Regions from separate parts of the Agarivorans litoreus genome, predicted to be linked through region 2. Evidence: predicted binding sites of a transcription regulator. Region 2 holds the regulator's gene; each other region holds the start of a gene.
The links. The regulator MetJ, encoded in region 2, represses methionine synthesis genes. The targets are predictions, from matches to a motif close to TAGACGTCTAGACGTCTA.
Positions count from the first base shown of each region.

Region 1: metE (5-methyltetrahydropteroyltriglutamate--homocysteine S-methyltransferase) is a predicted target of MetJ. The motif match lies at 1,266-1,283, and genes of this name have one in related genera.
Region 3: metK (methionine adenosyltransferase) is a predicted target of MetJ. The motif match lies at 1,351-1,368, and genes of this name have one in related genera.

Region 1 is NZ_BLPI01000001.1:1,221,844-1,225,125, forward strand. It holds gene metE (5-methyltetrahydropteroyltriglutamate--homocysteine S-methyltransferase) at 1-1,252, opposite strand, end outside; gene K5L93_RS05700 (LysR substrate-binding domain-containing protein) at 1,523-2,446, shown strand; gene K5L93_RS05705 (GGDEF domain-containing protein) at 2,549-3,282, shown strand, end outside.
Region 2 is NZ_BLPI01000001.1:1,745,874-1,749,155, reverse strand. It holds gene priA (primosomal protein N') at 1-1,220, opposite strand, end outside; gene rpmE (50S ribosomal protein L31) at 1,461-1,673, shown strand; gene metJ (met regulon transcriptional regulator MetJ) at 1,933-2,232, opposite strand; gene metB (cystathionine gamma-synthase) at 2,385-3,282, shown strand, end outside.
Region 3 is NZ_BLPI01000001.1:2,958,611-2,961,892, reverse strand. It holds gene K5L93_RS13770 (chloride channel protein) at 1-150, shown strand, start outside; gene K5L93_RS13765 (YbbN family protein) at 503-1,048, shown strand; gene metK (methionine adenosyltransferase) at 1,409-2,560, shown strand; gene K5L93_RS13755 (SprT family zinc-dependent metalloprotease) at 2,652-3,149, shown strand; gene K5L93_RS13750 (hypothetical protein) at 3,105-3,282, opposite strand, start outside.

The sequences.
Region 1 (3,282 bases), 520 kb from region 2:
GCTGAATTTCTTGGCGCTGTGCAAAGCTTAAAGTACGCTCACGCTCAGCCGGGGTTAAGGCGCTAATTCGCTGCTGCAAGCTGGAGTTGTTTTTCTTGCTAAGGTTTTGCAAAGCAGCACTGTATTGGCGAGATAGCCGCAGGGCGTCAGCTTCACCGTTTAGCGCTTCATCAAGTATTTGCAGTTCAGATAGTTTTTGCTCCGCAAAAGCCAAACGATATTTAGCATCACCCAAGTCTGTTTCACTCTCTAGATCAAGCGGGCTGTGCAACAAAGAACAAGACGAGGCAAGCCACAAGCGCTCGCCTAAGCGAGCTTTAAGTGAGCTGTAGTTCTCGATAATCTCTGGCAAATTTGCTCGCCATACATTGCGACCATTAATCACCCCAGCCGACAATACCCACGCGTCAGGTAACCAAGTTAGTACTTGCTCAAGCTGTTGTGGAGCGGCAGATAAATCTAAATGCAGCCCGTCTACCGCCAATTGCTTAATCACCTCAGCATTGTCTAACACATCTGCAAAATAGCTGGTCAGAAGCAACTTAGTGGGGCTGAGCTTTGTTTGATAAGCAGCTAACAATGCGCCTTGCCATTGCGAATCGAGCTCTAGACCCAAGATAGGTTCGTCCACTTGAACCCACTCCACACCTAAATCTGCAACAGCTCGGAAGATCTCGCGGTAAACCGTTAACAACTGTGGCAATAACGACAAACGGTCAAAATCACTGGCTGCTTGCTCGTCATTTTTACCGAGGTACAGGTAAGAAACAGGCCCCAAAATAACTGGCTTAACTGCATGGCCTTGCTCAAATGCTTCGCAAATTTCATCAAACAGTTGCTGCCACTGTAGGCTAAATACACTGTCTTCAGAAAACTCCGGCACAATGTAGTGGTAATTAGTGTTAAACCATTTGCTCATGTCTGATGCCGCATGATTACAGCCACAGCCCTGTTGGCCACGAGCAATTGCAAACATGCTATCTAGGTTAATTTGCTCAGACTGATGACGCTTAGGCAGGTTGCCTAACAATAATGAAGTATTTAGTACTTGGTCGTACCAAGCAAAATCGCCGACGGTCACCCAAGCTTGACCGCTGTTTTTTTGGGCTTGCCAGTTTTGTTGGCGAATGTTTTTGCCAACTTGTAATAACTCTTGCTGCGAAGATTCACCACGCCAGTAGCTTTCTAAAGCAAATTTTAGTTCTCGTTGCTTCCCAATTCTTGGGTAACCCAATACGTGAGTAGTGCTCATATCAATATCCTTTTAGCCGTCTAGATGTATAAATTCATATTGACCAGAGCGAGGCCTCAACACAATTGAAAAGCCATCAAGTTAAATTGAATTTTTCTCAACTCTGCTTAATCCAGTAAAAATTGAGCATACAAAATTAAAGCGTTCTCCCTATCTATATTGAAAATTATTCATGTTAAGTCATCTACCTTGGCACTTATATGTACAAACAAACCTGAACTGCCTAAGCTGCAAATTCGCCAACACACCTACAGGAGGCTAGCCAGATAAATGTTAGAAATAAAGCATTTACGTTGCATTCAAGCTATTGCTGCTAGCTCTTCTTTAAAGTCAGCTGCTGCTAAGTTGTTTATTACCGATTCGGCGCTATCTCACCAGCTAAAAGACTTAGAGCAGCGCATCAATAGTCAGCTAGTGTTAAGAAAGCAACAGCCCTTGCAACTCACCCAACACGGCCAGCAACTGCTTAATTTAGCCCAGCAAGTGCTGCCTTTAATTGAACAAACCGAGCAACAATTTAGCGCCGCCCAACAACAGCAAACACGTTTAAACATTAGTGTTGATTGTCATGCTTGTTTTCAATGGTTATTACCGGCTTTGCAGCGGTTTCAGCAAACTTGGCCAGAGGTAAATAGCCATTTTTGCCAAGACAAAAACTATAACGGCCTGCCCTTGTTACAACGTGGTGAAGCTGACATTCTGCTAACGTCTGAAGTAAGCCCAGAGGCGCAAATCCATTTTGAGCCTTTATTTGAATATGAAATGGTGCTTATTTGCCCACCTCAACACCGCTTAAGCAGCCAAGCGACCGTAACAGCCTCCCAGTTAAGCCAAGAAACCATCATTAGTTACCCGGTAACGCCACAACGCTTAGACTTATATCGTTACATTCTTCAACCCAGCCAAGTAGCTGTAAAACAATGGAAACACGCCGATAACCCAGCCATGTTACTGCAAATGGTCGCAGCAGGAATGGGAGTGGCAGCGATGCCTTATTGGGCTGTAGAGCATTATGCGCAGCAACAATTTGTGCACTTATTGTCGTTTGAACAGGCTTTATGGCGCCCCATGTACGCAGCCTTTAGTAAAAACGCTCAATCAAGTACAGTGCTAAAAGATTTTGTTGAACATATTTTGCAACAAGCACTCAGCCAACTAAAAGGCGGCAGAGCACTAAGCTTTAAGCATAAATAAGCGTCAATTTGATTTGACGGATCTGCCAAAAAGAGTTTACTTTTAATAACATAAGGAAAGCTCCCCAGCTCGTATTTTAACTTTTTGGCATAGGTTTTTGCGATGGTTTCTGACTGGTCTCCAGCAGAGTTTACAGAAAGAAAAATGAGCCTTGTCATGCATTTGGCAGGTTTCATTCCTAGTGCTTATTTTTCAATTACTCATTTAGTTAATGGGGTATTTTGGTACGGCTTAGTGGTACTACCCTGCGCCTTGGCCATTTTAGTTTCGCTATTCTTCTTATTCACCAAACCCGAATCCAACCATTACAAAACTGCCGACGTTTGGTTCTTATTGTTAGCCATTCCCCCAGTTTTATTAGCACTGACTCAACCTAATATGCACGGCGAATTTTTTGTTCCCGCATTAATTTTGGCTTGCTTTATCCACTTACCACTGCAAGTCGCAGAGCGTTTGGTTTTTGCAGTGAGCATTTTGGCGATTATCTTTGGTGTTCATCACTTAGGTGTTCATCAAGGTATACGATTTAGCATTGGCGTAGTGGCCTCACACATCTTTGCATGGGGCTTGGCGCGGGTACTGGTAAAGCAAAATAACGAACTCAAAGAACTCGCGTTTAAAGACTCCCTCACTCGTTGCTACAACCGCAGAGCCTTGTTTGATGAGCTGCTAAAAGCTACCCAACAACATAAACGCAGTGGCATCAAAGCTAGCATTATCCTTTTAGACTTAGACCATTTTAAAGCCATTAATGATCAACATGGCCATAATGTAGGCGATCAAATACTGGTGTGGTTTGCCCACTTTTTGCAACAAAACACCCGCGTTAACGACCG
Region 2 (3,282 bases):
GATAAGCCCGAGGATAAAGGTTGCTGGCGAATATCCAGTAATTGTTGCTCGGCCAATACCGCATTCCCGGCGCGTTGTTTTAGCTCTAAGTGTGAGTAACGGCCGCTTAGCGCATTGTGCAAACTTTCTAGCGATGGGGTGGCAGAGCCAAGCACCACCGGCATTTTTTCTAAGCGGGCACGCACTATGGCTAAATCGCGCGCGTGGTAGCGAAAGCTGTCTTGCTGCTTAAAAGAGCTGTCGTGCTCCTCATCGATAATAATTACCCCAGGGTTTTTCATGGGGGTGAATACTGCCGAACGCGTGCCAATAATAATGCCTGCTTCACCTTGTTTGGCTTTAAGCCATGCGGTAAAACGCTCGGTGTCGTTTAAACCAGAGTTAATCGCATAAACCGGCACTTTAAAGCGCTCGGCAAAGCGCGCTAAGGTTTGTGGTGTTAAGCCAATTTCGGGCACCAATACTAAGGCTTGTTTACCTTGGGCGAGCACTTCGGCAATAATATTTAAATACACCTCGGTTTTGCCCGAGCCGGTAATACCCTCGATAAGAAAGGCCTGAAAACTGCCAATGCTTTGATTAACTGCCGCCACTGCAATGGCTTGTTCTGCATTAAGCTTTAGCGAGGCTTGGTTGTTGGTATCGCTTTTCGACCACAGCGCCGGCGCGGGTGTAATCTCATGTTTTTCGATAAAACCTTTATCTACTAGCGCTTTAATGGCAGTACGAGATAATTCTTGTTGCTTGCATTGTTCGTCACTCAGCTGGCCATCTTCTTGCTGTTGCAAGCTGCCTAATACAACCCCTTGCTTGGGGGCGCGGGTAAAGTTTGCTAGATCGGCCGCTTTGCCTTGCTCGCTTAAACGCCACACTACAATGCTTTTAGCTTTGGCTGGCTCACCTTTGCGTAAAAGTGCCGGCAAGGCTTGGCTTATAACATCTCCCAAGCTGTGGTGATAATAAGAGCTAGCCCAATTAAGTAGCTTAAATAGGCTTTCTGGTAATAATGCTTGTTGATCGAGTGATTCACTAAATGGTTTGAGTTTATCTTCGGCAATGTCGCTGTCGCTGGGGTGTTCTATTACCAAACCCACTTTTTCGCCTTTACCAAAAGGCACCTTTACGCGAGTACCAATGGCTGGCATTGGGGTGTTTGCTGGCACGCTGTAATCAAAAAGGCGACGCAGGGGAATAGCTAAGGCAACACGAACAATCGACACTAATCAATAAACTCAAGCAAAAAACCTGTCTCATTCTACTGGCAGAGCACCTTGCGGAGCAAATTAAGCGTTTGGCGGTTTTTTGCTCGCTTTTTGTTGTTGGGTACTTGCTATGCTAGGTGGCTTCTTATATGATCCGCCACCTAAAATTTATAGGCTCTGATAGAGTTGCTTTCGTATGGTGTTTGGTGTCAATTGTGGCGACCAGATGGCGATACGGCCCAAGTATTGAGGTAATCCATGAAAACTGATATCCACCCAACTTACGAAGTACTTACTGCTACTTGTTCTTGCGGTAACGTAATCGAAACTAAATCTACTCGCACTGGTTCTATGTTCCTAGACGTATGTGACAAATGTCACCCGTTCTACACTGGTAAGCAACGTAACGTTGATACCGGTGGTCGTGTTGATCGTTTCAACAAAAAATTCGCTGTATTGGGCAAAAAATAAGCCAGCCTTATTTACGCTACACAGCAAACAAAAAGCGCCTAAGGGCGCTTTTTTTGTCAGTTTGAACTGTTTAGCTTCTAAATGGAATGTTTCTTTTGCTTCGTTTTCTTTGGTTGTTCAAAGAAAATGACGTCGCCGAGAGGCGAAACCGGAGTGCTCTACTAAAGACTTGGTATATAAGTTAATCGGTACACGCTTTGCTCTTGCTTTATCAAGTTTGTGTAACAAAAAACCGCTCGGTGAGCGGCTTTGTATAATACTAATCTTCTTTATCCAATTCCGCCTGGGCGGCTTTTTCCAAAGCCGGGTCGGGCTTGTCTTTTTGCAAGTCGGCGTCGTCGGGGAGCGGTTGGCCTGTGTAGGCGTGCAAAAATGCTTCGCAAAGTAGCTCACTGTTGGTGGCGTGGCGTAGGTTATTTATTTGTCTACGGGTTCGCTCATCGGTCAATATCTTTAGCACTTTTAGTGGGATAGATACTGTGATTTTTTTTACTTGTTCGCTTTTTTTACCGTGCTCAGCGTAAGGGCTGATCCACTCACCATTCCAATCTGTAGACATTCTGCAATACACACCAAACTAAAGAGACCCTATTGTAACGGGGGAAATGCGACTTAGCAATCCAACAGCAAAGACATTTAGACGTCTAGAAGTGTTGACGTCTTTTTTGCTGGTGGTAAAGTGGCAGGATAAATTGAGGGAGTAAATCAGCAATGTCTTTAAAAGATCTACAAGCGGCTACTATAGCAGTGCGCAGCGGTATTGAAAGTGATACCCAACACGGTGCGGTAGTGCCGCCTATTTATTTGTCGAGTAACTACAGCTTTGCTGATTTTAACCAAAAACGCCAGTTTGATTATAGTCGTTCGGGTAACCCTACTCGCCACATTTTGGCCGAGGCGATTGCCGATTTAGAACATGGCGCTGGTGCGGTAATTACTAACACCGGTATGTCGGCGGTTAACCTTGTTACAGCCTTGCTTGAGCCGGGTGATTTGTTGGTTGCGCCGCATGATTGCTACGGTGGTAGCTACCGTTTATTCGACAGCCTAGCCAAGAAAAATGCCTTTGAAGTAGCTTTTGTTGATCAAAACGATGACGCTGCTCTAGCTCAGCTATTGGCAAAGAAGCCTAAATTGGTGTGGTTAGAGACCCCAAGTAACCCTTTGCTTCGAATTGTAGACATTAAAGCGATTACCGAGCAGGCTCATGCTGCAGGCGCATTGGTGGTAGTAGACAACACCTTTTTGTCGCCTGCTTTGCAAACGCCAATTTTGTTAGGGGCCGACATTGTGGTGCATTCGGCCACTAAATACATTAACGGCCATTCGGACGTGGTTGCCGGTATGGTGGTGGCGGCTAATGAAGAACTGGCCGAGCAATTGGCTTGGTGGGCAAACTGTTTAGGTTTAACCGGTTCGGCTTTTGATTCTTACCTTACTTTGCGTGGTTTGCGTACCCTTAAAGCACGTATGAATGTGCACCAGCAGAATGCTCAAGCCTTGGTGGCGTGTTTGCAACAACAAGAGGCGGTGGGCGCGATTTACTACCCTGGTTTGCCAGAGCACCCAGGACATGCTTTAGCGCAAAGCCAGCAAAAAGGCTTTGGTG
Region 3 (3,282 bases), 1.2 Mb from region 2:
TGCGCCAGTGCCATTGCCAAATATATCTTCCGCTCACCCAGTTTAATTGAACAGCAACTACTCAATGCTCAAATCCGCTTAATCAATAGCCCCGTTCTAGTTAAGGAAGAAAACAAAACGCTAGATAGTGAACAGTTGCAGCAAAGTTAAATGTAAGAGCCAGCAATAGCGGAGACGACAAAGAGACAAGCTTAAATACAAATACCCTCGTATTATCTATTAACAAAACAACTCGCTTGCTAGATAAACGGAGCAGCGCTCTCCCAACAAATGTGTGAAACTAATAGCCCAGTCCAAGCACTACAGATAGCAAAATCCTAACCAGCAAAAATGAGCCGATAATACCTGTCAAATAAGACAAAAAAGGAGCTATTCACCGGAAAAACTAGGCGAAATGAAAATGAGAACGGTATCACAGAAAAATACGATAGGCTTGCAGGCTTAAGTGTTCTAGAATGACACGGATATTAATAGTGGCTTTGTATTTTATAGGGATTTTTTTATGCGCCGCCCAGTTGTACTGTTAATAATGGCTTGGTTTTCAGGTCAAGTTTTTGCTGCCGTAGATACCGACACCACCACCTTCCAAGCTAATAGTAGAGTAATTAAAAGCTTCAGCGATGAACATGGTGAAACCACCAAGCACATACCTAGCATCAAAAAGTTCGATGCTGGCCAATACTTCTATTCGCAAACTCTCAAGTACCACGACTTTGTTTGGTCATGTAAAGAATACGATGATGGCGGCCAGTGCCTAGATTTAACCCGTAGCCCTCGTCCTCCAATTCGCTTAGTCTCTTTTGTGCATGACCGAAATGACCAAAGTAAAATTCAAGCCGATTTGGTGCTGCTTTATAACCAGCAGAATGACAAAAAAATTGAGCTAATTAACTTGAGTGAAGACAGAACCGCTCGTAGCAAGTATCAAGTTTCTACTTTGCCGGTCGTAGTGATTGTGCGTGGTGACGAAGAAATCGCTCGCAAAACCGGACTCGAAACCAGGCAAAACATGAGCAACTGGATCAAGCACGAGCTGAGCAAACCCTAACAACGCAACTTGCACTCAAAATTGTACACTTAGCCGCTTTAGAAGCGGCTAAGTGATTTATAGTTCAAGCTAAGCTCTAACAACCACCATCTATAGTCTTTTCTATGCAGTGCTCTGTATCTGCCGTTCTGATTTACCACCAGCCCCTAAAGAAAGCTAGGCGATTAGCAACAAAATAGTTTTTGCTAAGATCTTACAGCTGAAAGCCTGCGTACTAATGGGCAAATTCAATAAAACTAATCTGCCAATGTGAATTATTTTCATTAATAAGCGCTAGCAAATCTTTTACCCCTCACTTAGAATAGACGTCCAGATGGTAAAACATCCATACGTATATAATTCCATTTACGAGATATAAACATGGCTACTCATTTATTTACTTCAGAATCAGTGTCTGAAGGGCATCCAGACAAAATTGCAGATCAAATCTCCGATGCAGTATTGGACGCAATCTTAGAGCAAGACCCAAAGGCACGTGTAGCCTGTGAAACCTACGTAAAAACCGGCATGGTAATGGTAGGCGGCGAAATCAATACCTCTGCCTGGGTTGATATCGAAGAACTTGCTCGCTCAACAGTACGTGACATTGGCTACACCCACTCAGATATGGGTTTTGATGCTGACTCTTGCGCAGTGCTTAACGTTGTGGGCAAACAAAGCCCAGACATTAACCAAGGTGTAGACCGCTCACGCCCAGAAGATCAAGGCGCTGGTGACCAAGGTTTAATGTTTGGTTATGCCACCAACGAAACCGACGTATTAATGCCTGCACCAATTACTTACTCTCACTTGCTGGTTAAGCGTCAAGCTGAAGTACGTAAAAATGGTACTCTGGACTGGTTACGCCCAGATGCTAAATCACAAGTTACCTTTGCTTACGAAAACGGCATTATCACTGGCATCGACGCGGTAGTTTTGTCTACTCAGCACTGTGACAGCATTTCTACTGCTGACTTACGCGAAGCCGTAATGGAAGAAATCATTAAGCCAGTACTACCTGCGCAGTGGCTTAACGATAAGACCCAGTTCCATATTAACCCTACTGGCCGCTTTGTAATTGGTGGGCCAATGGGTGATTGTGGCTTAACCGGTCGTAAAATTATTGTAGATACCTACGGCGGCATGGCACGTCATGGTGGCGGTGCATTCTCTGGTAAAGATCCTTCCAAAGTTGACCGCAGTGCCGCATACGCTGGCCGCTATGTAGCTAAAAATATTGTTGCCGCAGGTTTAGCCAACCGCTGCGAGATTCAAGTATCGTATGCAATTGGTGTAGCTGAGCCGACTTCAATCAGCATTGATACCTTTGGCACTGGCAAAATTGCCGATGACAAATTAGTCGCTTTAGTGCGTAAGCACTTTGACCTTCGCCCTTACGGTATTTTAAGCATGCTAGATTTGGAGCGTCCAATCTATAAAGCTACCGCTGCTTACGGCCACTTTGGTCGTGAAGAATTCCCTTGGGAAGCAACCGATAAAGCAGAACTACTCAAGAGTGAAGCTGGCTTATAAGCTTTAGCCCACTCGTTAAATTAAGCCGAAAGCGTATAATCGTCGATTATCCTTTCGGCTTTTTTATTGGCTAAATCTAAGAACTCAATTCGTGCAGCAATTAACTCAACAAGTAGAGCAGTGCTTTAGGCTGGCTGAAAGCTATTTTAAACAAAGCTTTCAGCGCCCCGAGCTTGTGCTGTCATCGCGAAAAAGTAAAGTGGCGGGCAGTGCCAATTTAAGCCAATGGCGCTTGCGTTTTAACGCCCATTTTTATCAACAGCAACCAGAACACTTTTTAGCACAAACCGTCCCGCACGAAGTGGCTCATCTGGTCTGCCATGCTGTTTATGGCAGAGTAAAACCGCATGGAGTAGAATGGCAACAGATAATGCAGCAGGTTTTTAACTGCCCTGCTACTACTACTCATAGTTACTCAATAGAATACTTGCAGCTCCCTAGCGTTGAATATTACTGCGCTTGCCAAACCCATCAACTAAGTATTCGACGCCACAATAATGTACAAAGAGGAGCGAGTTATCAGTGCAAGAGGTGTAAGCAACAATTAAGACTTTGCACAATCATCAATAGTGATAACTCTGGTAGGTAAACCATTTCTTCCACCAGTAAAGTTAACCATGTAGCCCATACCATCTTGTAGAGCGCCAAACTCCACATAAGAATTACAAACGTTGTTGGCTAATTGAAGCTGAGAGTCAGAAATAGAATTTGCAGTCCATTCC